Regions from separate parts of the Nocardia sp. CY15 genome, predicted to be linked through region 1. Evidence: riboswitches for the same ligand, from Rfam matches in the RefSeq annotation. Region 1 holds a riboswitch; each other region holds the start of a gene.

What was found. A riboswitch is a leader RNA that binds a small molecule or an ion and turns the genes downstream of it on or off. The one in region 1 is predicted to bind cobalamin.
Region 2: another riboswitch for cobalamin. It lies ahead of metE (5-methyltetrahydropteroyltriglutamate--homocysteine S-methyltransferase); the one in region 1 lies ahead of GVY39_RS14815 (CbtB-domain containing protein).
Region 3: another riboswitch for cobalamin. It lies ahead of GVY39_RS20755 (iron ABC transporter permease); the one in region 1 lies ahead of GVY39_RS14815 (CbtB-domain containing protein).

The regions. Positions count from the first base shown of each region.
Region 1 covers NZ_VUOT01000010.1:109,830-117,453, forward strand. Annotated here, with positions in the region: gene GVY39_RS14800 (A/G-specific adenine glycosylase) at 1-806, shown strand, start outside; gene GVY39_RS14805 (alpha/beta fold hydrolase) at 877-1,623, opposite strand; gene mhuD (mycobilin-forming heme oxygenase MhuD) at 1,682-1,996, shown strand; cobalamin riboswitch at 2,077-2,229, shown strand; gene GVY39_RS14815 (CbtB-domain containing protein) at 2,260-2,454, shown strand; gene GVY39_RS14820 (CbtA family protein) at 2,445-3,236, shown strand; gene GVY39_RS14825 (hypothetical protein) at 3,272-3,754, shown strand; gene GVY39_RS14830 (OsmC family peroxiredoxin) at 3,823-4,263, opposite strand; gene GVY39_RS14835 (multidrug efflux SMR transporter) at 4,415-4,735, opposite strand; gene GVY39_RS14840 (FMN-dependent NADH-azoreductase) at 4,737-5,384, opposite strand; gene GVY39_RS14845 (TetR/AcrR family transcriptional regulator) at 5,492-6,112, shown strand; gene GVY39_RS14850 (sensor histidine kinase) at 6,378-7,624, shown strand, end outside.
Region 2 covers NZ_VUOT01000001.1:546,760-554,383, reverse strand. Annotated here, with positions in the region: gene GVY39_RS02710 (short-chain fatty acyl-CoA regulator family protein) at 1-1,012, opposite strand, end outside; gene GVY39_RS02705 (limonene-1,2-epoxide hydrolase family protein) at 1,380-1,751, shown strand; gene metE (5-methyltetrahydropteroyltriglutamate--homocysteine S-methyltransferase) at 2,116-4,386, opposite strand; cobalamin riboswitch at 4,551-4,739, opposite strand; gene GVY39_RS02695 (pyruvate carboxylase) at 5,120-7,624, shown strand, end outside.
Region 3 covers NZ_VUOT01000019.1:107,988-115,611, forward strand. Annotated here, with positions in the region: gene GVY39_RS20745 (ABC transporter substrate-binding protein) at 1-161, opposite strand, end outside; gene GVY39_RS20750 (ABC transporter ATP-binding protein) at 162-932, opposite strand; gene GVY39_RS20755 (iron ABC transporter permease) at 932-1,984, opposite strand; cobalamin riboswitch at 2,094-2,313, opposite strand; gene GVY39_RS20760 (choice-of-anchor K domain-containing protein) at 2,547-3,107, opposite strand; gene GVY39_RS20765 (TIR domain-containing protein) at 4,001-7,138, opposite strand; gene GVY39_RS20770 (hypothetical protein) at 7,132-7,624, opposite strand, start outside.

The DNA of each region.
Region 1 (7,624 bases):
GGCAGATCCTGATGAGCGAGATCATGCTGCAGCAGACCCCGGTCGTGCGGGTCGAACCGATCTGGCGGGAGTGGGTGGCGCGCTGGCCGGTCCCCTCGGCGATGGCCGCCTCCGCACAGGCCGAGGTGCTGCGCGCCTGGGGCAAGCTGGGCTATCCGCGTCGAGCGCTGCGGCTGCACGAGTGCGCCACGGTACTGGCGGCCGAGCACGGTGACGAAGTGCCCGCCGACGTGGACGTGCTGCTCGGTCTGCCGGGGATCGGCGCTTACACCGCGCGCGCCGTCGCCTGTTTCGCCTATGGTCAACGGGTTCCGGTGGTGGACACCAACGTCCGCCGTGTGGTTGCCAGGGCGGTGCACGGCCGCGCGGAAGCGGGCAACCCGTCCTCCCGGGACCTGCCGGAAACCGAAGCGCTGCTGCCGCTCCAGGTCGACCGCGCCGCCGTGTTCTCCGCGGCCCTGATGGAACTGGGCGCGACCGTGTGCACCGCCCGCACCCCCGATTGCTCGCGCTGCCCGCTGCTGAGCTGCGCGTGGGTCACCGCTGGCAGACCGGTGAGCGAGGTGGTCCGCCGCACCCAGAAATACGAGGGCACCGACCGCCAAGCACGCGGTCGCCTGCTGGACGTCCTGCGCCACGCCACCGGACCGGTGGAGCGGATGCGTCTGGACCTGGCCTGGACTCGCGACCCGGGCCAGCGCGACCGCGCGCTGGACTCGTTGCTGGTGGACGGCCTGATCGAACAGACGCCCGACGGCTTGTTCGCCTTGGCGGGCGAGGGCGGCACCCCCGTGGCGAACAGCTGAGCTGGAACCGCCCGCGAGCGGTTCGGCCGCAGCCCCGCGGCCGAACTACTCGTCGCCGGTCGCTTCGCCCCTAGCCGCCGAGCACGCGCCGCAGGAACCGCTCGACCTCGGCCCGGTAGAACTCCGGTTGGTCGTCGTGCACGAGGTGTCCCGCGCCGAGGACCAGGACGTAGTCGGCGCCTGGATGCGCGGCGACCATCTGCCGCATCTGTCCCGGCGGAGTGATGCTGTGCTCGCCTTCCAGCAGCAAGGCGGGCACTCGCACCGCATGCCATTGCGGCCAGAAGTCGCGCGTACCCCACTCCTCGGAGATGTCGCGGAAGGTCGCGACCGAACCGTGCAGCCGGTATCCCCGCGGCCCGCGCTGGAACGAGTTCAGGAAGTACCGCCCGGCGACCGGGCCGAAGAAGGCCAGCACGGCCTCGTCGTCGGGAAACGGCTGCGGCCACGCCTCGATCATCGCCGCCCATCCGGCGGCGGTGCGTCCGGTGAAATCCGGCGCGATGTCCTCGATCACCAGCGCCCGGACCCGGTCCGGGTGCGTCGCGGCGAACACCCAGCCGTGCAGCGCGCCCATCGAATGTCCGATCACCACCATCGGCTCGGTGATCGCGGCGGTGCCCGCGGCGAGGTCGGCGACGAATGCCTCGGTCGTCAGTTCCGCAGGCGCCGCCCTGCCGTGCCCGGCGGCGTCGAAGGTGTAGACGTGACCGTATTCGCGCAGCCAGCCCAGGTGATCGCGCCAAGTGCGGGCGCTGCCCATCAGTCCGTGCAGCAGCAGGATCGGCGCGCCTGCTCCGCCTTCGTCGTGCAACATCGGTTCGACAATACGAGGCACCGAGCATCTGCTGGGCGTCAGCCGCTAGCTTGGACGCATGGCTGTTGTGAAGATCAACGCGATCGAGGTTCCCGAGGGCGCCGGCCCCGAGCTGGAGAAGAGGTTCGCCCACCGTGCGCACGCGGTCGAGGGCTCACCCGGCTTCCTCGGCTTCCAGCTGCTGCGCCCGGTCGCCGGTGAGAAGCGGTACTTCGTTGTGACCCAGTGGGATTCGGAAGAGTCCTTCGCGGCCTGGCGGGACGGGCCCGCCCGCGAGGCGCACGCGGGCGAGCGCCAGAAGCCGGTCTCGACGGGCGCGTCCCTGCTCGAGTTCGAGGTCGTGCTGGACGTGGACGCGAATCCGGCGGACTGAGCCGAATACTCGGTGCCGGGCAGGTCCGCCTGCCCGGCGACTCGCCCGGCACCGTGGTACGCCCGTGCCGGACACTGTTGACGCCGAGGTCGGTGAGATGTCACAGTTCGAAGGACAAACGCGAGGGTGATGCGGTAATTCCGGTGAGATTCCGGAGCGGTCGCGCCACTGTGTTCCATGCACCGAGTCCGGTGCCGGAAAGCCAGACACCGGCACCGTCGCGCCCACCACCCGACGGGACGCGTATCCCAAGGAGGACTCGAATGGCCATCGCGCATTCACCCAGCCGGGCAACCGACTCCCTGGCCACCGTGCTCGTCACGGTCGGTGTCGTTCTTCTCGCACTGCTCACGCTCTACCTGGTCGGATTCGACCAGGGCCTCATCTCGCGCAGCGGGATGTATTTGCACGAGCTGATGCACGACGGACGCCACCTGCTGGGGCTTCCGTGCCACTGATCGGTTCGCTCCGAACACTGCTGCTTCGTGGCCTGCTGGCCGGCCTCATCGCCGGACTGCTGGCCGCGACAGTCGGTTACTTCGTCGGCGAACCAAAACTCGACGCCGCCATCGCCATCGAGGAAGCGGGTTCCGCCGCCGGGCACACACACGGCGAGCATGCCGAATCCCCGGGCGGGCATTCCCACGGTGACGAGGAAGAACCGCTGGTGAGCCGCGGCGGCCAGAAGTTCGGCCAATTCCTCGCGCTCGGACTGGCCGGGGTCGCGCTCGGCGCCGTCTTCGCCTCTGTCGCACATTTCGCGCGGCGCTACACCACGCTGTCCGGGCCGCGGCTCACGTTGCTGCTCGGTCTGGCGGGATGGGCCGCGATCGTCGCGGTCCCGTTCTTCAAGTACCCGGCGAACCCGCCCGCGGTGGGCGATCCGGACACCGTCGACGAGCGCACCCTGTTGTGGCTGGCGGCGGTGCTGCTGGGGATCGTGGCGGTCGGCACGGCGGTGGCGGTGTTCACCGCGCTGCGCGCCCAACTTCCCACGTTCCGGCTGATCGGCGGCGTCGCGGCGTTCGTGCTGGTGACCGCGCTCGGCTATGTCCTGCTTCCCGGTGTGAACGAGGTGGGCGCGGACTTCCCGGCCACCCTGCTGTGGCAGTTCCGGGTGGCGTCACTGGCCGAGACGGCGACGCTGTGGGCCTGCTTGGCCTTGGGCTTCGCGGCCCTCACCGAGTTCGCTACGCGCACCGATACCGCCGTAGGGGCAGCCGTCGCTACCGCGGAGTGATTCGCGTCCGGAAACGCTGAGGCAGTGTCGGCCCCATGACCGGCACCGCCTTTTCCGTCTGGCCCGCATCGTCGCGTGACCACCCCGCTGCGCCACCGCGCCCCGTTCGCGTCGCGTTCGCCGCCTTGGCGGTCGCCTTGGCGGCGGGCATCGCCGAAGCCGTCGTGCGGGCCGCGCTCGCTTTCCCCGAAACCGACCGGACGACCATTGCCGCCGGACTGGCGGTGCGCACGGCGATCTACCTTCTGGTGCTGGTCGTGGCGGTGCGCATGACCCGCGGCGACCGCTGGGCCCGCCTGCTGATCGCCGTCGGCATCGGCGTATTCGGCCTGTTGTCACTGATCGTCGAACCGCTTGCCGCGGCCATGTCCGCCAACGAACTGCGCGACCTCTTCCGGGACGCGTCACCGGCGTCCGTGCCGCTCGCGAGTCTCCGCAGCGTCCACGTCATCGCGGTGCTGATCGCCGTACCCGCCCTCTACACCCGCCCGGCCCGCCGCTACTTCCGCAAGCGCTGACTCCCCTCACGCGTTCGTGCCCCGCTCCTCCGACCGAAGGCGCGGGGCACGAAGCGGTGGTGCGAGAACTAGTCGAGAGCGGCGTCGAGGGTGATGTGGTCGACCCCGGCCAGTGCCTTGCTGATCGGGCACCCCGCCTTTGCGGCCTCGGCGGCGGCTTGGAAGGCGTCGGCGTCGATGCCGGAGACGCGACCGCGGACGGTCAACTTGATCCCGGTGATCCGGAAGCCGCCCGCCGGGTCGGGGCCGAGCGTCACGTCGGCCGTGACGTCCAAGCTTTCCGGGGTGCCACCGGCATTGCCGATCTGCGCCGAGAGCGCCATCGCGTAGCAGGAGGAGTGCGCGGCCGCGATCAGCTCCTCCGGGCTGGTGGTGCCGTCGGCCTCCTCCGCGGAACGCTTGGGGAACGACACGTCGTACTTTCCGACCCCCGAACTGGCCAGTTCGACCTGTCCCGAACCCTCCTGCAGGGTGCCGGTCCAGGCAGTACGCGCGGTACGTGTGGGCATCACGGTCCTTTCGCCGATGATCGTTTGACGATTCAGCACGAACCTACCCCGGCCGCCTCGCCCCGGCCTACCGGTTCGCCGATCACTCGCGCGTCGGCGCATCGCTCGCACACGCCGGTAAACCCCGGGCGCACCAAGCGAATCCGTGCCGTCACGCCGGATTGGTGAGCCTGGCCAGCACGATGCCGCCGAGGATCAACGCGAGCGCCAGCACGCGGCCCGCACCGAGCGGATCCTTGTGGACGAGGACACCGAGGGTGATCGCCCCGAGGGCGCCGATCCCGGTGAACACCGCGTAGGCGGTGCCGACCGGCAACGTCTGCATGGCCCGGGACAGCAGGTACACGGCGGCGGCCCCCAGAACGAAGCAGATCAGGGTCTGCACCGGTTTGGTGAAGTTCTCGGTCGGTTTGATGCTTTGCGACCAAGCGATCTCCACCAGACCGGCGACGGCGAGGACTACCCAGTTCATCTCAGTACTCCCCGGCCAGATCCCGAACGGTCGCCAACGCTCGGGCGTAGGACTCGTCGTGCTCGGCACGCCGATTCGCAAGCACCGGATCTTGGCGGGAATTGGCGAGTTCCGCGTGTACGAACACGGTGTCGGAGACGGCGAAATGACCTGCGAAGAAGTCTCGCAGGAAGCGCTCCTGGTAGTCGTAGGCCGCTTTGGGAGCGCCCGGCGAGTACGCGCCACCACGGGCGCTCGTCACGATGAACCTTCGGTGCTCCAGCGACATTCGCGGAAAGGTGACCTGGTCCAGCCATGCTTTGAGCGAGGCCGGGATCGAGTAGTTGTACATCGGGGTTCCGATCAGGATCACGTCCGCCGAGAGCAACTCCGCCAGCAGCGGCTCGACGATCTCCCACGCGGCGGCCTGCTGCGGGGTACGAACCAACTCACCGATCCGACGCGCGTCCGTGCTCGGCAAGGCGAGCACCGCGTCACACAGCTGCGTCCACGCCTCCCCGATGAACGGCACCGGCTCGGCCGCGAGGTCGCGGTAGCGGTAGTCGCTGTCCGGATGGCGTACGCGCCACGCCTCGGCGAAGGCGGCGCTCAACTCCCGGCTGATCGAGTGCCGCCGGGCGCTGGCGTCGAGGTGCAACAGAGTGCTCATGGTCAACCTCCGAGTAAGTGGACACGCTGTCCGAATCATCCGAAATCGACGATAGAATATAAGTGGACATGTTGTCCACTTATTGCCCAGTCCGCTACAGTCGGGGCATGGAACCCCGATCCGACCTGCTCGCCGCCACCGGGCCGGACCCGTCGGCGGCCCCGCCCGAACGCGCGGACGCGGCACGCAACCGCGCCAAAGTGCTCGCCGCCGCCGCGGAACTCTTCGCCACGCGGGACCCACGGGCGGTGACGATGGACGACATCGCGAAGGCCGCGGGCGTCGGCAGGGGCACCCTGTACCGGCGCTATCCGGATACCACGTCGGTCGCGGTAGCCCTGCTCGACGAGCATGAGCGGGCACTGCAAGAGCGACTGCTCTCCGGCCCGCCGCCGCTCGGGCCCGGAGCTCCTCCCGCGCGAAGGCTGGCCGCGTTCTACGCGGCGATGGTCGAATTGCTCGACGCGCACGCGCATCTCGTGCTGGGCGCGGAAATCGGCGGAGCGCGCTTCGCGACCGGCGCCTACGGATTCTGGTATGCCCATGTGCGAGCGCTGTTGACGGCAGCGGGGATTCGGGAGCCGGCCGCGATGGTCGACGCACTCCTCGCGCCGCTGGCCGCCGAGGTCTATCAGCAACAACGCTCGCGCGGCCTGACCTGCGAACAGATCACTGACGCCCTTCGCGTAATCGCCGAAACCGTTCTCGCTGACGGCCGAGCGTCGTGACCGATCCGCGAAACGACATCGTTGACGGACAATGCCCACCAACCGTGTCGATTCCCTGCCGTGGCTCACGCCAGGCCGCGTTCGCGCATCAGCCAGATCACCGCGCCCCGGACAGAACAAGGTAACCGGCCGGCACGGCCAGACCTGCCGGACGGACGTCGGCGCACAGCCGTCGAGCGCACCGCAGACGCCGAATCGGCGCAATTCTCCCGAAATACGTTCTCAGGCAGACGTGAATCCGGGCCGGGCCGCATAGGCTACGTGGGTGCGGGTGGCAGGGATTACGGATCGCAGCTCGGTCGGCTTGGACTGGGGAGTCGCGCTCGTCGTGGCCGCGGTTCAGTTGGTCGGAGGCACCTTCGCGAACACGCGGCAGACGGGAGTGCACTCCCTCGACGTCCTCGGGTATCTCCTGCTGCTGGCCGGGCCGGTAGCGCTGATCTGGCGGCGTGCGCAGCCGGGGCCCGTGCTGATCATGGTGCTCGCCGTGTGCGTGGCGTATTTCTTCCGGGACTACGGGTACGGGCCGATCTTCGTCTCGCTGGTCATCGCCTTCCTCACCGCCGCGAGCGCCGGATCCCGCTGGTGGACTTACCCGCTCGTCCTGCTGGGCTGTCTCGCGCTGGTCTGGCCGCTGCCCACCCTGCTGGAGCGGCCTGCCGACCCGTGGCAGGTATTCGCGCTGATGGCGTGGCTTTCGGCGTTGCTGCTGGTGGCCGAGGCGATCCGGCAGCGCAAGGCCGCGCTCCTCGCGCGCGGGCAACACGCCGAGGCCGCCCGCCGAGACGAGGAAGCGCAGCGTGAGCGGCGAGCCGGCGAGGAGCGCCTCGCCATGGCGCGGGAGCTGCACGACGTGCTCGCGCACAGCTTGTCGATGATCGACATGCAGTCGTCGGTGGCGCTGGAACTGCTGGACAAGCGCCCGGAGCAGGCCGAGACGGCGCTCACCGCGATCAAGAATGCCAGCCGCGACGCTCTCGCCGAAGTGCACGCGCTGCAGCACACAATCCGCGCCGGAACCGCGGAGCCCGACGGGCAACACCTCGCGGCCGAGGCGAGCGCGGAGGACACCGGCCGCCGCCGGACCCGCCGATCCCCCCGCACCAATCGCAGTTCGGCTCCGGCCCAGCCTGCTTCGACCGACAACGACCTCCCCGAGGAGGCCGCGGCCACCGTCCAGCCGCCACCCGCCCCGCGCGCTCCGGCGCCGAGCATCGGCGACCTGGACGACCTGTTGCAGCGGCCCCGCGCCACCGGGTTGACGGTGGAGACCCGCGTACTCGGCACCCCGCAACAGCTGCCCAGCGTCATCGACGGGGCGGCGGCCCGGATCATCCAGGAGTCGCTGACCAACGTGCTCCGGCACGCACCGGGCGCCGACGCCACGGTGACCGTGCGCTACACCCCGGACTCGGTCGACATCACTGTCGACAACACCCGCCCCACCGGTGCCACATCGCGCTCCGGCGCCAGCGGCGGCAACGGGATCATCGGCATGCGGGACCGCACTCA
Region 2 (7,624 bases), on a different contig from region 1:
GACGTTTGGAGATGTTGCCCGCGCGATCGGTGCGGACGAAGAAGAACGGGACCCCGCGCTGCCCCTGCCGCTGCAAGGTGCTGAGCCGATGGCAGATGGTTTCGAAGCCGACCTCGAAACGCAGGCCGAGCAGGTCGATGTCGTAGCGCAGCTCCTCTGCCGAGCGCAGGAATCGCCCGTACGGCAGCACCAGCGCGCCCGCGAAGTAATTGGCGAGTCCGATGCGCGCGAGCGTGCGGGATTCGCCACTGAGCGAAGGGGTCTCGGCCAGTACGGCATCCAGCTCGGCCCCGTAGAGCAGCAAACCGAGCGTGGTGGCGATCTGGAAGGCGCGCTGGCCGGGCCGCAACCGCCGGGCCAGCGTGAGCGTCCGGCTCGCCGGGTCGTAGTGCCGTTTCGGGACGTTCGGGTCGGCGCCGTCGCCGCGCACCAGAACGGTGACTCCGGCGCGTTCCTCGGCGATCCGGGCGAGCTGGCGATCGAGCGAGCCGATGGTCAGCCCGTGGTTCTCGAACAGCTGCTCGGCGGCGATGTCGAGCTGCGGTATGTGGTTGTGGTGGTCATAGAAGAAGTCGCGCACGTCCTCGTAGGGCATGGGCACCCCGGGCGCGCCCGCGGGTGCGGACACTCGCGCCGACAACAGGTCGAGCTGATCGGTCGCGGCGCGTAGTCGGCGATGCATCGCGACGACGATCCTGGCGACCTCCGGCTGCCGGGTCGCCAGCTCCTCCACCTCGGTCAGCGGCGCGGTGTGCCCGCCCGCGGCGTCCACCAGCACTTCGTGCAGGTCGGACACGAGGCGCGCGTCCGAATCGGCGGCGAAGAACTGGACGTCGAGGTCGAAGGTGGAATTGAGTTTCAGCAGTACGGGAATGGTGAGGGGGCGCTGGTCGCGCTCGAGCTGGTTGAGGTAGCTCGGCGACAGATCCAGCGATTTCGCCAGAGCCGCCTGAGTCATTCTCCGCTCTTCACGCAATCGCCGAAGCCGGGCGCCCGCATACATCTTGCGCACCTGCACGATGGTAGCTGCGATTATTCGCAATCATCGCAAGAACGCGCGCTATTACCCGCCAATATACGATTTTTCGAGGTGTTCAGCATCGTGTCCGATCTGCGTAGCGTGCGAAGAGAGGGGCGTTCGCTCCGCACGTCCGCCGCGAAACCCTCGATCACCCGGTGCCTGGAACGGGCGCCGCGGACTGCGAAAGGGATCGTCTGTTGGGGGGCCTCAGTTCTCGTCCAGGATCACCGCCTATTGCCGGGCACGTCCCCGTAGGCGCGGGCGGCTGTCGATCGCCCCTTCCCTACCGAACGATTGCTTGGTTGAATCGAGGGCGGCGGCACTCCGCCCTTCGGTAGCAGGAAAGCGAGTCAAGCGAATGCCCGATCCCGACGAACTCGTGCGCGCGATGTGCCGAAGCTGGTCCGACCCCGATCCGGATCGAATCAGCGCGTACTTCGCCGAGGACGCCGTGTACCACAACATCCCGATGGAACCCATCGTCGGCCGCACCGCCATCCGCGATTTCATCGCGGGCTTCCTGACCACCTTCGACTCCATCGACTTCGACATCCACCACCAGATCGCGGCAGGGGGCGTGGTGATGAACGAGCGCACCGACACCCTGCACTCGGCCGGACGCGCGACCCCGCTCCCGGTCATGGGTTTCTTCGAAGTCGCCGACGGCGCCATCACCACCTGGCGCGACTATTTCGACATGGCCGCCATCAATCGGGCCTTCGGACTGTGAGGCTCGGCCGCCACCGATGTCTGTGGCGAAACACGGCGCGGGTGCGGGAACCGATTGGAGGATGGGCGCGTCGAAGTAGGTAAGCCGGAAAGACGGTGTCGTGGTCGACATGTGAGGAGGGGTAGCCGGTGGAACGTTGTTCGGGGTGTCATACGGCGTGGCGGCGGGGGATGCGGGCGCGGGCGCGGGAGTTACCGGTGACGCGGCGGGAAGAGCCGTGTGATCGGTACACCTCGCGGCGGCGGCAGCCGCCACGGCCGGAGCCGGAATCCGACTGAGGCCGTCGATGTTCGGTGCCCCCTTCGTCAGGCTCCTCGCCCGGAATCCTGGAAGGGGGCACCGATCTTCGATCAGGCGGGCAGGGTCACCGCACGGCCGCCGCCGCGGCGACCATGTTGCGCAGCGCGGCTTCCACCTCCACGCGGCCCCTGGTCTTCAACCCGCAGTCCGGATTCACCCAGAGCCGTTCGGCAGGAACCGCCTTCAGTGCCGCGCGCAGCGCCGTGGTGAGCTCGTCCACACTCGGCACCCGCGGTGAGTGGATGTCGTACACGCCGGGGCCTACGCCGAGGTCGAACCCCGCCGCGTTGAGGTCGTCGAGTACCTCCATGTGGGAGCGCGCCGCCTCGATCGATGTGACATCGGCGTCCAGCCCGGCGATCGCATCGATCACCTCGCCGAATTCCGAGTAGCACAGGTGGGTGTGGATCTGCGTCGCGTCGGACACCCCGGAGGTCGCCAGCCGGAACGACCGCACCGACCACTCCAGGTACGCGGCCTGATCGGCCGCGCGCAGCGGAAGCAGCTCACGCAGCGCCGGTTCGTCGACCTGGATGATCCGGATGCCCGCCTGTTCCAGATCCACGGTCTCGTCCCGGATCGCCAGCGCGACCTGCCTGGCGGACTCGCCGAGCGGCTGGTCGTCGCGTACGAACGACCACGCCAGAATCGTCACCGGGCCGGTCAGCATGCCTTTCACCGGCTTGTCGGTGCGCGACTGCGCGTAACCGATCCACTCGACGGTCATCGGCTCGCGCCGCGCGACGTCTCCGAACAGGATCGGCGGCCGCACGCAGCGCGTCCCATAGGACTGCACCCACCCGTGTTCGGTCGCCGCGAACCCGTCGAGTTGCTCGGCGAAGTACTGCACCATGTCGTTGCGCTCCGGCTCGCCGTGCACCAGCACGTCGAGTCCCAGCTCCTCTTGTAGCGCGATGACGTCGGCGATCTCGGCGCGCATCCGGCGCGCGTACTCGGCCTGGTCGATCTCGCCCTTCCGTAGCGCGGCTCGTACCTGTCGGATAGCCGAGGTCTGCGGGTAGGAACCGATCGTCGTGGTCGGCAGCGCGGGCAGCCGCAAACGGTCCCGTTGCAGTTCCCGGCGTTGTTCGGCGGGAGCGCGGCGGGTGGCGTCCGGCCCGAGCGCGGCCAGCCTGGCGCGCACCCGCGGATCGTGCAGCCGTGAATCCGACCTCCGCGAGGCCAGCGCCGCACGCGCCGCGGCCAAGTCGGCCGCGATCGCCTCCGTGCCTTCGTTCAGTCCCGTCGCGAGCAGGCGCACTTCGGTCACTTTCTCCGCCCCGAACGCCAGCCAGGACCGTAGCCGCTCGTCCAAGCGTGTCTCCGCCGCCAGGGTGTAGGGCACGTGCAGCAACGAACACGAGCTCGAGACCGCTACGTGCGCGGCCGAGCCCAGCAACGTACCGAGGGTGGCCAGGGCGCGGTCGAGATCGGTGCGCCACACGTTGCGACCGTCCACGACCCCCGCGACGACCAGCTTGCCCGCCAGCGCGGGCACGGACGCCACCGCGGAGACGTCGGTCCCGGCGGTGAAGTCGAGGGCTACTCCTTCTATACCGGTGCCCGCCAGCGCGGTGAGCGCGGCATCCGGCTGCCCGAAATAGGTCGCCACCAGGATCGCCGGACGATCGGTGGCATCGGCGAGTTCGTCGTAGGTGATCTGCACCAGGCCGATCTCCTCCGCCGTGAGGTCGGTGACCAGCACCGGCTCGTCGATCTGCACCCACTCAGCACCGGCGACGGCCAGTCTGCGCAGCAGTTCCCGATACAGCGGCAGCAGCTCGATGAGCCGCGCGAGGGCGGGTCCGCCGGTCGCTTTGGCCAGCTTCAGGAAGGTGATCGGGCCGATCACCACCGGCCGCGCGGGCACGCCGAGCTCGAGCGATTCCCGCACTTCCGCCAGCAGCTTGTCCGGGTGCAGCGAGAACGCGGTCTGCGGACCGATCTCCGGAACCAAGTAGTGATAGTTGGTGTCGAACCACTTGGTCATCTCCAGCGGCTCGACAGTGTCGGTGCCGCGCGCGGCGGCGAAGTAGCGTTCCAGCGGGTCCGCGATCCCGGCGACCCGTGCGGGCAGCGCGCCGAGCAGGACGGCGGTGTCGAGCATCTGGTCGTAGTAGGAAAACGTGCCGACCGGGATCGAGTCCAGTCTCGCGGATCGCAATCCGGTGAGCTGGGCCTGCCGCAGGTCGCGCGCTACGGCGTGCAACTGTCCGGCGTCGATCCCACCTGCCCAATAGGCTTCGGTGGCCCGCTTGAGCTCACGCCGGGGCCCCACTCGCGGTAGCCCGAGAACCGTTGCGGTGAACGGCTTTTGCTGTGCAACAGTCACGATGTTTCTCCATTGCCGAGGACGAGAAGCCATCGCCGTACGGGCAGGCGGAGACCTGCGACATGCCGGTGATATCCCGGCGAGGAGCCCGACACGTCAGCTGGTGATCCGCACGCCCAATCCACGAGGCGGTGGCCGCCGGGTACGGCGTACCCGGCACGGCTGGCAGGTCTTCGGACTCGCGGGCACCGGCCGGGGAACCGGCATACGCCGGGGTGCTCCCCGATGGCCGACCTACTGGCCGTCGCTTCCCGAGTCGCGAAGCCTTCCGGCTCCGCTGAACTCAGTGCCTGGTGACGGCGGTCGTTCCTGCATACCGCTGCGGGACAGTCCCGGATTCCCACCGGGTTCCCTCTCACCCGCCGTGACGTCGCCGCCCGGGCGGGCTCGACTCCGTCGCGCGACGTCGGGGCTCCATCTCGTCGCACTGCGGTGAACCAGCTGCCCCCTCAGCATAGGACGCGGCGGGCCCGAGCGGGGCGACCGGCCCGCGACAGAGCGCCGATGGCCGGGACATCAGCGGCTCGGGCACGAGGTGGACGCTGCGACCCCGAACCTTCACCACCGCCCCCCGAGCCGGAAGTCGGCGTTCGGACAGCACACCGGTTGCCGGCGCGCCGCCCATGTGTCGGCGCGATGAACGCAACTTCGCAACGGTGTTAGTCGGCGTTGTGAAGAGGTTTACGAAGGGGGATTGCGTGTCGGTGCGGTTCACGCAGCCGGGTACCTTAGTTCAATGTTCTCGAAAGTCTTGGTTGCCAACCGTGGCGAGATCGCCATTCGAGCCTTCCGCGCGGCTTACGAACTCGGCATCGGGACGGTCGCCGTGTTCCCCCACGAGGACCGCAATTCGGTCCACCGGTTGAAGGCGGCGGAGTCGTACCAGATCGGGGAGCCCGGCCATCCGGTGCGGGCTTACCTGTCGATCGAGGCGATCATCGCGGCGGCCAAGTCGGCGGGGGCGGACGCGATCTATCCGGGCTACGGGTTCCTGTCGGAGAACCCGGACCTGGCGGCGGCCTGCGCCCGCGAGGGCATCACCTTCATCGGCCCGTCGGCCGAGGTGCTGGAGCTGGCGGGGAACAAGGCGCGCGCCATCGAGGCCGCCAAGGCCGCAGGCCTGCCGGTGCTGCGCTCGAGCGCGCCCTCGTCGGACGTGGAGGAGTTGCTGGCCGCGTCGCGGGAGCTGGAGTATCCGATCTTCGTCAAGGCGGTCGCGGGCGGCGGCGGGCGCGGCATGCGCCGGGTCGCCGCTCCCGAGCAGCTGCGCGAGTCGATCGAGGCGGCGTCGCGGGAGGCGGAGTCGGCGTTCGGTGACCCGACGGTATTCCTGGAGCAGGCGGTGGTGAACCCACGCCATATCGAGGTGCAGATCCTCGCCGACCAGCACGGCAACGTCATGCACCTGTTCGAGCGGGACTGTTCGGTGCAGCGCAGGCATCAGAAGGTGATCGAGCTCGCGCCTGCCCCGAATCTGGATCCCGCGCTGCGGGAACGGATCTGCGACGACGCGGTCGCCTTCGCCCGGCAGATCGGTTACTCGTGCGCGGGCACTGTGGAATTCCTGCTGGACGAGCGCGGCAACCACGTCTTCATCGAGATGAACCCGCGAATCCAGGTGGAGCACACGGTCACCGAGGAGATCACCGATGTGGACCTGGTGCAGTCGCAGCTGCGCATCGCCGCGGGGGAGACGCTCGAGCAATTGGGTCTGAGCCAGGACGCGGTGACGATCCGGGGCGCGGCATTGCAGTGCCGGATCACCACCGAGGACCCGGCCAACGGCTTCCGTCCCGACACCGGGCGCATCACCGCCTATCGCACGCCGGGTGGCGCGGGTATCCGCCTCGACGGCGGCGCGAACCTGGGTGCGGAGATCGGAGCCTACTTCGACTCCATGCTGGTCAAGCTCACCTGCCGTGGCCGCGACTTCGGTGCGGCGGTGGCGCGGGCGAGCCGGGCACTGGCGGAATTCCGCATCCGCGGTGTGGCGACCAACATTCCCTTCCTGCTCGCGGTACTGGACGATCCCGACTTCAAGGCGGGCCGGGTCACCACCTCGTTCATCGACGAGCGCCCGCAGCTGCTGACGCTGCGCCGGTCCGCCGACCGCGGCACCAAGATCCTCGACTACCTGGCGGATGTCACCGTGAACAAGCCGCACGGTGAGCGGCCGACCACGATGTATCCGCACGAAAAGCTGCCCGGGATCGATCTGAGCGTACCGCCGCCGGACGGCTCCCGGCAGCGGCTGCTGCGGCTGGGACCGGAGGGTTTCGCTCGGGCTTTGCGTGAGCAGAAGGCGGTCGGCGTCACCGACACCACGTTCCGGGACGCGCACCAGTCGCTGCTGGCCACTCGCGTGCGCACCAACGGCCTGCTGGGTGTGGCGGGGCATGTGGCGCGGCTGACCCCGGAGTTGTTGTCGGTGGAGTGCTGGGGTGGGGCGACCTACGACGTGGGGTTGCGGTTCCTGTACGAGGATCCATGGGAGCGGTTGGCGGCGTTGCGGGAGGCGATCCCCAACATCTGCCTGCAGATGCTGCTGCGTGGCCGTAACACCGTCGGTTACACCCCGTACCCGGAGGCGGTGACCCGAGCGTTCGTGTCCGAGGCGACCGCGACGGGTATCGATATCTTCCGCATCTTCGACGCCCTCAACAACGTCGACCAGATGCGCCCGGCCATCGACGCGGTGCGCGAAACGGGCACCGCCGTCGCCGAAGTGGCGATCAGCTACACCGGGGACCTGTCGAATCCGGACGAATCGCTCTACACCCTGGACTACTACCTGAAACTGGCCGAGCAGATCGTCGACGCGGGCGCGCACGTGCTGGCGATCAAGGACATGGCCGGACTGTTGCGCGCTCCCGCCGCGACCACACTGGTTACCGCGTTGCGCCGCAATTTCGATCTGCCGGTGCACGTGCACACCCACGACACCCCGGGCGGGCAGCTGGCCACCTACCTGGCCGCCTGGCAGGCCGGCGCCGACGCGGTCGACGGCGCGAGCGCCGCGATGGCGGGCACCACCAGCCAGCCCGCGCTGTCGGCGATCGTCGCCGCGGCAGCGCACAGCGAGTACGACACCGGGTTGAACCTGCAGAACGTCTGCGATCTGGAACCGTACTGGGAAGCGCTGCGGAAGGTGTACGCGCCGTTCGAGTCCGGGCTGCCCGCGCCTACCGGCCGGGTCTACACCCATGAGATCCCCGGCGGGCAGTTGTCCAACCTGCGTCAG
Region 3 (7,624 bases), on a different contig from region 1:
CGCTCGGGGACACCGTCGACGGTGAGCGGAGCGCCGCAGTTGGTGACCGTCACCGACTGACCGCTCACGTTCCTCGGGGCCTGCTGCACCTCGGCGCCGCAAGCTGCCGTGACGAGTACGCACGTGACAGCAATTGCCGTGATCACCGGGGATGACCTCATCTATCGTTCCTTCTGGTCGAAGATGATCTGCGGGACGCCCAGCCGGGGGTGGCTGACGATATGGCCGCCGATCGAGAACCAACGGGTGATCACCTCGGTGGTGATCACCTCGTTCGGGGGGCCCGAACACACGAGCCGGCCCGCGTGCAGGACGAAGATCCGGTCGCAGTGCTGGGCGGCCAGATTGAGGTCGTGCAGCGCCGCCACCACGGTGATGCCCAGATCTCGCGCCGCGGACAGAACGCTGTACTGGTGATGGACATCGAGGTGATTGGTCGGCTCGTCCAGGACCAGAACGCGCGGCTGCTGGGCAAGCGCCCGCGCGATCAGAACACGCTGGCGCTCACCGCCCGACAGCGACAGGAATCCGCGCGACGCGAGATGCCCGATATCGGCCGTCGCCATCGCCGCGGAACAGATCCCCCGGTCGCGTCGGTGCGTGCCCCGCAGCAGCGCGGTATGCGGTAGTCGTCCGGTGGCGACGACCTCGGCGGCGGTGAAGTCGAACGGAGTAGTCGTATCCTGGGTGAGCGCCGCTACCTGACGGGCGTTCTCGCGCATGCTGATCGCCGCGATATCCGTACTGCCGACCAGGACTCGTCCCGTCGTCGGCGACAGTGCGCGGTAGAGGCAACGCAGCAGGGTGGACTTACCGCTGCCGTTCGGGCCCACGATGCCGATGAACTCTCCTGGCGCGGCGGCCAAGGTCACCGCCTCGACGACCGTCGTGCCGTCGAACTCGACCGTGACATTCTCGTAGTCGACCCGCATCAGCCGTGCTCCACCAGTGCGCCGCGGCGTCGCATCAACAGAACGAACACGGGAACCCCCACCGCCGCGGTGATCGCGCCCAGGGGTAACTCCTGCGGTGGTAAGAGTGTCCGCGCCAACAGGTCCGCGGTCACCAGGAACACGGCGCCCAGTAGCGGTGTCACGATGGTGAGGCGCCGGTGGCCGGCGCCCACCAGCAGTCTGGCGATATGCGGAACCACCAGTCCGACGAAGCCGATCGCCCCGCAAACCGCAACGAAACATCCCGTCATCGCGGCGGAGACGACGAACAGGAGCAGCCGGAACCGGGAGGCGTTCATCCCGAGAGCGGCGCCGACCTCGTCTCCCATCGACAGTGCGTCGAGGTGTCGCGCGTACACGGCGATGACCGCCAGTCCGATCGCCGCAACCCCGGCGACCAGTGGCACCATTCGCCAGGTTGTCCCGGCCAGACTCCCGAGCAGCCAGAACATCACGGAACGGGCGGCATCCCCGTGCGGGGCAAGGAATACCAGCACCGTCGTCGCCGCGGAGAAGCCGTAGCCGATGGCGGTACCGGTGAGCACCAGGCGCAGCGGCACCAGCCCAGAGGCCGAACGCGCCATCAGATAGACGAGCACCGTGGCGCCCAGCGCCCCGGCGAAGGCGGCGGTCGACAGCGCGTAGATACCGAGCGCGCCGAAGACCCCGAAGAGTACGACTGCGGTAGCGCCCACCGACGCACCCGAGGAGATCCCGAGGACGTATGGGTCGGCGAGCGCGTTGCGGACCATAGCCTGTACGAGCAGTCCGACCCCGCCGAGACCGGCTCCGACCAGGGCCGCCAAGAGTACGCGGGGCAGCCGGGAATCGACGACGATCCGATAGTTGGCGACGTCGGCGGCGACCACCGTCCCGCCGGTGAGTTCGGCCCAGAGGAACCAGACCGTGTCACGCCAGGGGATATGAGCCGCGCCCAGCGCCAGAGCGAGCACGCAGGCCACTGCCAGCGCCGTGATCAGGCTGGGGACCAGCACGGCGACCGACAGCCGGCGCCTCTCGACACTTCTCATCGGTCCAGCTCTACCCACACCGTCTCGAAATCGGATGTGCGCGGGCAGGCGAGCACCACAGGACCCATACCTCGTCAACCGCTCCCTCGGAGTCGACAGAAGGCCGCGCCATCGGCTCGGCCACGCGGGCAGGTCTTCGGGCTCGTGGACGTGACACCGGAACCTTCGGCCTCGCCTACTGGCGGTCGCTTCCCGGGCTCGGAGCCCAGTGCTGATGACCGCGGTCGTTTCCACATACCGCTGCGGGGCAGCTCCGGATTCCCACCGGATTCCCTCTTACGAGCCGCCCGTCCGGGGGACGAGCGGCAACCAGCGCTCGGTCACAGTAGCATTCGAGCCGCCCGCGGGACGCCGTCGCCTCGATTACCGGCCCGGAGCGCGCGCCGCGGGCGCTGGGCTGTGCATCCGAACTCCGGTCGGGTGCTCGGCTACCCGTGTCCGGTCGCTGCGCGCGAGAATGGCGGGCCGGTTCACGCGCTCGTAGCCCCTGCTGAGCCGGACCGCCGTGCCTGTTTTCGCCGCACGGCGGTGAGGTCCTGCGTCGGCGGGATCGGTGCTGGGGTCAGGAGCCCGGCTCATCCGTCGGCTCGAACCGGGCAACGAGCCAGACTCTTTTGGTTCTGCCCTCGGGATTCTGGAACTGCGGGATCACCTGCCCGGTCTGATCCAAGAAACCCGTGATCGACACCTTGTATTCGGTGTCGTCGATGTACACGATGTCGTTCTCGTGGACTACGGGCAGTTTGACCACGTCGGACACGTCGCCAGGCTGGTTGGCCGTCTCGTTATGGCGGAAACGCAGTGTGAAGGTGTGGTCGAACCCCTCGTCCTGGAAGTCCACCGTGACCTTCAGGTACACCCGGAACTGCGTGTGCTCGAGGTGGATTCGGCGGTTGTAGTGCGCGAAGATGCCGAGATTGAAATCCTTGCCGTCCAGGCGGGCATCGACGTCGGTGAGACCCGTGAAGTCATAACCGCTCTTCTCGCTGTCCTGCGCGCTGCCCCACCTGATGCTGGATCTGATGCCGCTGCTGGATGCGACGCCAGGTTTTCTCAGACCTTCGAACTGTGTCTCGTCGACGCTGACACGCGTCCATTCCCCTTTGGTGCTGACTTTGCCCACGACAGAAACCCTCCCTGGACCCGGATCTCACCGGATGATCTGTCTATCCAACGAGACTCCATCATCCCTCCACGGAGGCAACTTGTCATCGAAATCGTCTGCGAGTCAACGCTACTCGTCGGCAGGCAAGGCAACCGACCCGCAACGTCCCGTTGCCCGTCCGCCGGGCAACGGTCTGGACCCACATCCTGCGCTGCGACCGGTCCGGCCCTGATCGCGGTAGTCGGCGAGTCGGTCCGTCGTAACAACCTCGTGCAGGAAACCGAAAGTCGCCGGACCACGCTTGGAGCGATCTCCACCGAGAGGGATTCGAATGAGAAGACCGATAGTCGCCACCGCACGAGTTGCGGCCGCCGCGGTGCTGGGTCTGGGCGTTGCGGCGGTAGCCGGTTCCGGGACGGCTCAGGCCGCGCCACAGGACTGCGTCATCACGCGGGAGCTGACCAGTGCGACGGCGACATGTCATGATCACGACGCCCCGGCCGGCAGGGAGTACGCCCTGATCGTCGACTGCTTCGGCTTGCACGGTGTGCCGAATGCCTTCCCGTTGATGGCCTTCGGTCCTTACAGCGGCTCATGGAGCGGTTCGTTCAGTCCATCAGGTCATGGCGCGGCCGCGTGTGCAGGTCCTTTCAGCATCGGAACCGCCGCCGGCGCTCACGTAGCGATATACCGCGACTGACGCCCGTTGCGGTGGCGCGAACAAGACTCACGAGGTCGGCGAAAGCTGGTCAGATAGTGCGGGCGGAGGGCTCGGTACGGTCGCGGAATACCCGCGGGGCGCTGCTCCATGGTTTGGCCGGGCGTCTCCAGGCCTTGTTGCAGTGCGGGAGCGATGTCCTCATCTGCCTTGCGCGCGTAGGACAGGAAGACGTCTATGTCGGAGTTCATCCTCACCCTCCAGCACCGGAGCAAGCAGGCGCCGAGTACGCGGTACACAGCTGGTCGATCAGCAGCGGAACCGTGATCGGGATCTCGACGGCGCGCTGCGAAGTCAACTCATCCTTTCGATACAGCAGGATGGTGATGAAGCCATCCGATTCGTACAGCGCGATTCTTTGCGGATGCATGGTGGTGTCTATTGATTGGCGACTGGTCATGAGGCGGCGACCGGTCGCGATGTCGAAGATCTCGAAGGTCGAATCCTCGGCCACCACGACTGCGAGGGTGCCGTGATCGGCCAGGGCGAGGCCGACGATACGTTGCACTGTCACGGGAATAGTCGTCTGCTGTTGCCAGCCGCCGGAGGCGGACCGGTAGATGCGCAGCAGCCCCTCGCCTTCGGCGATTCCCGCGATCAGCGAGTCCGACACCGAGACGCGCGCGCCCGGCCTGCTGACCTCCACGGGTGCGGGCGTGGTGCGGACGTCGGAGGAATCGCCGTCCCATCCGGTGATCTGCAGTCGTCCTGCTTCGTCGCGCCAGAGGATGCGGCCGCGGTCGTCGTCGATGCCGTAGTCGACGACTCGGTCGGGCGGGATCGCGTCCACGAGTTTTCCGCTGTGGCAGTCGATCGTGCCACGTGGCCCCGCGGCTACCAGCAGCGCCTGTCGGGCCGACTTCTTGGATGTCTGGAAACCCGGAGCCGGAACGTACTTCGCAGGTCGCACGGCGCAGAAGTTGTCGGCGTCGCCGATTTTTCCGGTCTCGGTGATCAGGATCGCACGGGTTCCCGGCCCGAGGAAATCGGCGAGAATCTCCTTGCCCGCGGGGTGCACGGCGAGCACAGTGCCCGCCTTCTCGTCGCGCCAGTTCTGTACCTTGCCGTCGGGCCGCACTATCCGCACATGGTCGTATCCTTTGATCACGCGGAGCGCGCCCAGCGCGGTCGTCGTCTCGGGCAGGGGCATCTGCCGCATCCCCCAGGGTTGGTTGGAGGCGCCCTTACTCGAGAGCACTTCGATCGGCAACTCGGCTTGAACGACCGCGATTTTCGACTCGTCGGTGCTCAGCGCCAGCCCGTCGTATGCCGAGCTTTTTCGGAGAACAGTATTTCCGGCCGCGCCATCGCCGTGGGCGGAGAATCGGAGCCCCTCGTCGACGGAGACGACACCGCAGGCCGGACCGGAGGTGGCGAAACCGTTGAACCTGCGTGCGAGGCGGTTGGCGTCCACGGCCCAGACGGCCGTGGATTGCGTGCCGCCGGTGAGGTATACCTGTTCACCGTTCGCGCAGGCGCCGAGGACGGCATCTTCCCCGGCTCGGCCCGCGCCCTGGCTCCACCCCGAGGGCAGCGCCCGCCAGGTGTCGCGAGGCATGTCTTTGACCAGCGGCGGGTACGACACTTCGCCGGGCGGCCAGACAACCGAGGCGCCATCCCGGAATACGACGACGAAACCGTCCTCGACAGGCCGGATCCGTGTGGAGTGGAAGAACCGCTCCTCGCGCGCCCGGCTCTCGATGCGGACAGAACCGGGGGTGCCGGGCATGAACACCGTGCCGTCCGCCGCTACTTCGGCGAGTTCACCGGTGAGTCCGGACAGAGTGAGCCTTGGTGCGGAGTCGACCGCTTCCGGGCTCGCCCTCACTTCGGTGAGTTGGTATCCGTCCTGGTCGGGGCGCCCGAGGAGCCAGCGCCGATCGTCCGCGCGAACGGCGAAACCGCCCGAGTTGTCCAGCACATCAACCGTGCGCACCGGCTGATCGCCGAGCCGATGCACGCCGTCGGCGCGCACTACGGCGATGCCGCCCGCACCAGCGACGACGGCCGCCGGATCCTCGGGCCGTACGGCGACGCTGGGCATGCCCGCCAGTTCGGTCGTTTCGCCCCCATGGTTGGCGAAATACGAAATGCCTTGCGATCCGCCCTTCTCCTGCGTGGTGACGAGGAGGCCACCGGCGAACGTGTGCAGTGTGCACGACCAGGAACGCGACCAGGCGGCGTCCAGCCTTCGGGCCTCCCGGGTGGCCAACGAGATGATCAGTGGACCCGCGTCGCTACAACCGGCGGCCCAGCGGGATCCGACCGAGGCGATCCCACTGAGGTTCGGTACACGCAGCCGCGTCGCGAACAGTTGCCGCCCGGTCTCCAGGTCCCACTGGACCAGATACGAATCGTCGTCGTCCGGAGCATGCCCCCAGGCGAAAAGGTGCGAACCGTCGTGTGAGAAGGCGACACCCGTGCCGGGATAGCCGGCGTCCGCACGCGGGAACTCGAACGCGTGCTGCAGTACGGCACTGGAATCCGCGACGGCGAGCAATGCGGCTCGGACGCTGGTGCTCGAGGAGAGTTGCGCGGCTTCGACGCCCAGCCGGATGCCGCGTGCTGCGGAGTCCCCGGCGGCGAGCAGCGCTTGCGCCGCGTTCGCTTCTGCTCTGGCCTGCACGGCCTCTCGGTCCGCGCGCGCACGATTGCTCTCGGAGCTACGCCAATTGGAGAACGCCATGGTGGCCGCGACGAGCGCCATCACCAGCAGAATACTCAGCGCCGACACGATCGCCCTCGTCTGTCGCTGGCGGCGCTGCTGGAAGTTCGCCTCGGCGAGCAGCAGGTCCTCGGGACGTATCCCCGCGATCGGTGCGTACAAGCCCACCAGCGCGGTCTCGTCGGTTCCCGTCAGAGAACTCTGCAATTCGACCCACTTCTGCTCCTCGGGGAACCGCTTCGCCAGCGCCGACGGCAGGAATCGTGGTTCGGCGAAATCGTTGCGCGCGTCATCCCACTTCAGATCTACCGACGGGTCGTGCCGCACGAGGAACAGGCGGGACACGTCGCCCCCGTTGTCCAGCCAATGCCGGATCTCGAGATCCACCCACGGAGACTTGTAAGTGTCCGGACCGAGTAGGACGATCAGGCAGCGGGAATTCTTCAGCGCGTTCTTGATCTCCCCGCTGAGCTTGCCCGCGATGAGGGACTGGGTGTCCAAGAACAAAGAAATGAGATCGCCGTCGGGACGATGCCGTTTCGACAAGGCGACGAGCGCGCGCTGCAACTGGTGCGCGGCCTTGCTCGAGGTCTGCGCTCGATAGGAGATGAACGCGTCGAACCGCGGTCGTGATTCGTCTGTCGGCGTGGGCGTTTCGTTCAGCACGACAGACTCCCGGAGGTGGCGGCCAGCACCGCGGACTTGGGGAACTCTTTACGGACGCCGCCGGAGACCACGACAACCGACCGCTTGTCGTCGGCGCCCGTGTAGCCGATCGTGTCGCCGCACGTCGGTCCGATCACCTGCGACGCGCGGTCGGATTCGGCCAGTGCGTCTGTGAACGTTTGGGTCCGGACGTCGTACGTACGGATCCAGGACTGCGGTGCCGGATCGCACGTCTCGTCGCGCGGTGGTGCGTGCACCTGGCCGGTGACCACGACCTTGCCGTCGGCCCAGCGCAGACTGTCGATGTAGAACCACGGATCGGACAACGTGCCCGAGGACGTCATGCGGGCCAATGGGCGATCGGGGTAGGTGTCCAGTTCGCGCATCTCCGCGAGATCGACCACGCGAAGATGGGCGATGGTGATACAGGCTCCGCCGGATCCGCCCGCGGTGAGCGCCAGATAGCGCTGGTCGGGCGAGACCTCG